One region of the Pseudolabrys taiwanensis genome, then DNA from elsewhere that is predicted to be linked to it. Evidence: riboswitches for the same ligand, from Rfam matches in the RefSeq annotation. Region 1 holds a riboswitch; the other holds the start of a gene.
What was found. A riboswitch is a leader RNA that binds a small molecule or an ion and turns the genes downstream of it on or off. The one in region 1 is predicted to bind S-adenosylmethionine.
Positions count from the first base shown of each region.

Region 1 (2,396 bases):
GTGAGCTTCTTGTGGCCGGCCAGTGCATCGGCAATCGCGGCGGCACTCTTGGTCTGCCGCTCGACGCGTACCGGCAGCGTCTCGAGACCCTTGAGCAGCACCCACGCATTGAACGGTGACAACGACGGTCCGGTCTGCCGGATCAGATTGTGCACGTTGTCCATGATGAACTTCTCGGAGGCGAGAATGCAGCCGCCCAGCACGCGACCCTGGCCGTCGATGTGCTTGGTCGCAGAGTAAACGACGCAATCGGCGCCGAGCTTGAGCGGGCTCTGGTAGAGGGGCGTCGCGAACACGTTGTCGACCGTGAGCGTCGCGCCGGCATTGTGTGCGATGTCGGCGACGGCCTGGATGTCATAGACCTCCAAGGTCGGGTTGGTCGGCGTCTCCATGAAGAACACCTTTGTGTTCTTGGTGACGGCGTTTTTCCATTGGTTGAGATCGGCGCCGTCGACCAAGGTCGAGGTGACGCCGAAACGGCCGAGCCAGTCCTCGATGACCCAACGGCACGAGCCGAACAGGGCCTTGGCCGCGACGATGTGATCGCCGGCTTTGACCTGGCCCATCAGCGCGGTGGTGACGGCTGCCATGCCTGTCGCCGTCGACCGTGAGGCCTCGGCGCCTTCGAGCTGCGCCATGCGCTGCTCGAACATGCTCATAGTCGGGTTCGAATAGCGCGAGTAGACGTAACCGGGGATTTTGCCGGAGAAGCGGGCCTCGCAGGCCTCGGCGCTCTCGTAAATGTAGCCCTGCGTGAGGTAGAGCGCCTCGGACATCTCGTTGAATTGCGAGCGCAGTGTGCCGCCGTGGACGAGGATTGTTTCGGGGCGGTAATTCTTCTCAGACGCAGCCATGCCGACCTCCTTGAGCCTGCCGGGCTCCGGTCCCGCGCGGGCAACAAAAAACCGGCCGGAGAATAATCTCGGCCGGGCACACGCGTCCCCGGCCTTTTAGCGATTTGTTTTACGTGGCTGCAAGCCGGCCGGCTCAAATGACCACGGGATAAGGCCGCTTGTAGCGGGGCGCACGGCTTCCCGTCAAGGCACCCGTCGGGTTAGATCGGCTCGTCTGGAGTAAAGGTCGTGGCTCTCACTTTCGCCGTCGAAGACAAGGGCATTCTGCCTGACCGCATGATCGCGCAGCTCGCCGCGGATGGTGGGATCCTGCCCGCCTATCAATTCGCGGCGGACCAGATTCAGCCGGCGAGCCTCGATTTGCGCCTCGGCGATGTCGCCTATCGCGTGCGCGCCAGCTTCCTGCCCGGCTCCACAACCGTCGCCAAGCGCATTGACGAGCTCAAGCTGCATGAGTTCTCGCTCACCGACGGTGCCGTACTGGAGACCGGTTGCGTCTACATTGTGCCGCTGCTCGAGAGCCTGGCGCTGCCGGATGATATCGTTGCGGCCGCCAACCCGAAGAGCTCCACGGGCCGGCTTGACGTGTTCACCCGCGTCATTGCCGACGAGATCCGCGGCTTCGACCGCATCGCCGCCGGGTATCACGGCCCGCTCTACGCTGAGATCAGTCCACGCACCTTCCCGGTGCTGGTGCGTGAGGGTTCGCGGCTGTCGCAAATCCGCTTCCGTCATGGCCACGCACTGCTCGATGCGGACGGCCTGCGCGCGCTGCATGCGCGTGAGCGCCTGGTCGACAGCGACAATGCGGACGTCAGCGAAGGCGTGGCAGTCGGCGTTGACCTGTCCGGTCTCGGCCCCGGCGGCCTGGTCGGCTATCGCGCCAAGCGCCACACCGGCTTGATCGATGTCGAGCGGCGGGCCGGCTATGCGGTTCCGGATTTCTGGGAGCCAATTCCGGCGCGTGCCGACAAGAGCCTGATCCTCGATCCCAACGAGTTCTATATCCTCGCCTCCAAGGAGGCGGTGCAGGTCCCGCCCGGCTACGCCGCCGAGATGGTGCCGTTCGATCCGTTGGTCGGCGAATTCCGCGTCCACTACGCCGGCTTCTTCGATCCCGGCTTCGGCTATGCCGGCGCGGGTGGCAAGGGCGCGCGCGCCGTGCTCGAAGTGCGCTCGCGCGAAGTGCCGTTCATTCTCGAGCATGGCCAGATCGTCGGCCGGCTCGTCTACGAGAAGATGCTGGCGATGCCGGACAAGCTCTACGGCCAGGGCATTGGCTCGAACTATCAGGCGCAGACCCTGAAGCTGTCCAAGCACTTCAAGGCGTAAGTCCCCGCTCTTGCCTCAGTTGCGAGCGAGCAAGAAGGCATAAACGGCCATGGAAACGGCATAGAGCGCCGCGACGACACAATAGCCGCCGACCCGCCCGGCCGTGGTTTTCGGGTCGAGCCACCAGCCGAAGGCCTTGAAGGCTGCCGGCACGAACCACCAGCCGAGCAGCTGCGTGCTCACGAGATTGCCGACGAACAGCGACAGCCA
Region 1 is NZ_CP031417.1:4,666,048-4,668,443, forward strand. Features, by position in the region: gene DW352_RS22215 (O-succinylhomoserine sulfhydrylase) at 1-854, opposite strand, end outside; SAM riboswitch at 931-1,009, opposite strand; gene DW352_RS22220 (2'-deoxycytidine 5'-triphosphate deaminase) at 1,131-2,186, shown strand; gene DW352_RS22225 (putative antibiotic biosynthesis monooxygenase) at 2,202-2,396, opposite strand, start outside.

Region 2 (2,396 bases), 2.6 Mb from region 1:
GCGGGACGCTGCCCGGTGACGTCACTTCGGTGCCGAGAGCCTTCGCGCGCGCCGCGATGCTCTCGAGCTCTCCGCCCGAACGGCTGGCGTTGATGCCGTCGACGAACAACAGATGCAGTTGGCGGTTGATGCTGCGCAGCCGCGCGAGTTCTTGGTCGCGCGCGGCACGCAGCGGCTGCAGGCCGATCAACGCCGTCCAGGCGTTTTGCAGTGCGAGCGCCGCGACGTGTCGCGCTTCGTCTTCGTTCGGCTTGCCGATCGCCGCGGCGAACCGGGCAACAGCGGCGGCCGCCGCCGTCACCGTCATGCGCTCCGGTCCATGCGGCGCAAGCAGTGCGCCGGACATCTGCACGCACCAGGAGAAGGCGCCGCCGGCGAGAACGAAGACGCCCACCATCCACACGCTCAAATGCCCCGTCGGCACCGCCGTGCCGGCGGCGCAGGCGAGCGCGAACATGTAAGCGCCCGGCGGCCCGGTGCGTAGGGCGTTGCAGAGAAACGTGGCGGCGACGGCGACGAAGAGCACGACCGAGAGCGCGAGGATGTGGAATTCCTGCGTCAGCAGGCCGAGCGTGATCGCGCCCGCGAACGAGAGAGCGATCACCGCCAGCACGATCGCTCTGTTCGCGTAAGGCCGGTCGGTGGCGTAGAGCGCGGTGAAGGCGCCGATCGTTCCCAGCAGACCCGCGGCCACGTCGCCGGCGAGCCAGCCGATGACGACGGGAGTGGTCATGGACACCGCGGCCCGCATCGCCACCGGCCATCGCCGGCCGGCCGGCCGCAAGTGGAACAGAGAGCGCCAGCGGAACAAAGGGGCGCGCGGCGGCGTGGGATGAGTGGGCATGGAAAACAGGGCCGTCCTTGGGCTTTGGCGCGACTAGCACCGCCATAAGCACGGTGTCCAGGGCGCGGCGGGCAGGCGAGGCCCTCCTGTCACCGTCTTGCCAAGATGCGCACAACGGCTTAGGTAAAGACCTGCATCAAGAGTTGGGCATCGCCCGACGCCAACCTGCTTCCCGAGCAAGGTGGCGCTCCCCCGAGGGGAGGATGTGGCCGAACCGGCAACCAAACGGGCTCAGTCACATCCAGGTCGTATCCCGCGCTTGGCGCGCCGAACGTGTACGACTGAGGGTGTCCATGCCGATCAAGATCCCAGACAATCTGCCGGCCCGCTCCGTATTGGAGACGGAAGGCGTCATGGTGATGGCCGAGGCCGAGGCGGTGCGCCAGGACATCCGGCCGATGCGGATCGCGCTGCTCAATCTGATGCCGAACAAGATCAAGACCGAGACGCAGTTCGCGCGCCTGCTCGGCGCTTCGCCGCTGCAGGTCGAACTGACGCTGGTGAAGATCACCAATCACGTGTCGCGCCACACGCCGACCGACCACATCATCTCATTCTATCGCGACTGGGAAGATGTGCGCGGCGACAAGTTCGACGGCTTCATCATCACCGGCGCGCCGGTCGAGACCATGCCGTTCGAGGAGGTGAGCTATTGGGACGAGCTGCGCCGCATCTTCGATTGGACCCAGACCAATGTGCACGGCACCTTCAACATCTGTTGGGCCGCGCAGGCGGCCGTGCATCACTTCCATGGCATGCCGAAATACGCGCTGGCGCAGAAGCGCTTCGGCGTCTACCGGCACAGCAATCTCTATCCGGCCTCGCCGTATCTGCGCGGCTTCTCCGACGACTTCTCGATCCCGGTGTCACGCTGGACGGAAGTGCGGCGCGCGGACATTCCGGCGGGCCGAGGTTTGCGCGTGCTGATGGACTCCGACGAAGCGGGCCTGTGTCTGCTCGACGATCCGCGTCATCGCCACCTGCACATGTTCAACCACATCGAATACGACACGGAGTCGCTGGCCGACGAGTATTTCCGCGATGTCGCGGCGAACAAGCCGATCGCGCTGCCGGTGAACTACTTTCCGAACGACGACGCGCAGCAGAAGCCGCTCAACCACTGGCGCAGCCACGCGCATCTGTTGTTCGGCAACTGGATCAACCAGATCTACCAGACGACGCCGTATGACTTGCGCGATATCGGCGTTGCGTCGGCGGATGCGGGCGTTTCGGCGATCGCGGCGGAATAGCCTTTTGTCGTCCCCGCGCAGACATCGGGTTTACCGATGTCTGCCACTATAGTGCGCAAGTCGGCTATAGAGCGACTTGCGCAGGCGGGGACTATGCTGCCGGGTCATTCCCCGCGAAAGCGGGGAATCCAGTACGTCACAGCAGATCGCCAGGGCGGGGGTTACTGGATTCCGGGTCTCGCTTCGCTCGCCCGGAATGACGGCGTTATTGCACTCTGGCGACCGTCATTTGGATTGCCGGCCATCTTAGTTGTCATTCCGGGCGAGCGAGCGCAGCAAGCGAGACCCGGAATCCAGTATGC
Region 2 is NZ_CP031417.1:1,686,512-1,688,907, reverse strand. Features, by position in the region: gene DW352_RS08110 (FUSC family protein) at 1-733, opposite strand, end outside; SAM-I-IV-variant riboswitch at 973-1,079, shown strand; gene metA (homoserine O-acetyltransferase MetA) at 1,138-2,094, shown strand.
Region 2: another riboswitch for S-adenosylmethionine. It lies ahead of metA (homoserine O-acetyltransferase MetA); the one in region 1 lies ahead of DW352_RS22215 (O-succinylhomoserine sulfhydrylase).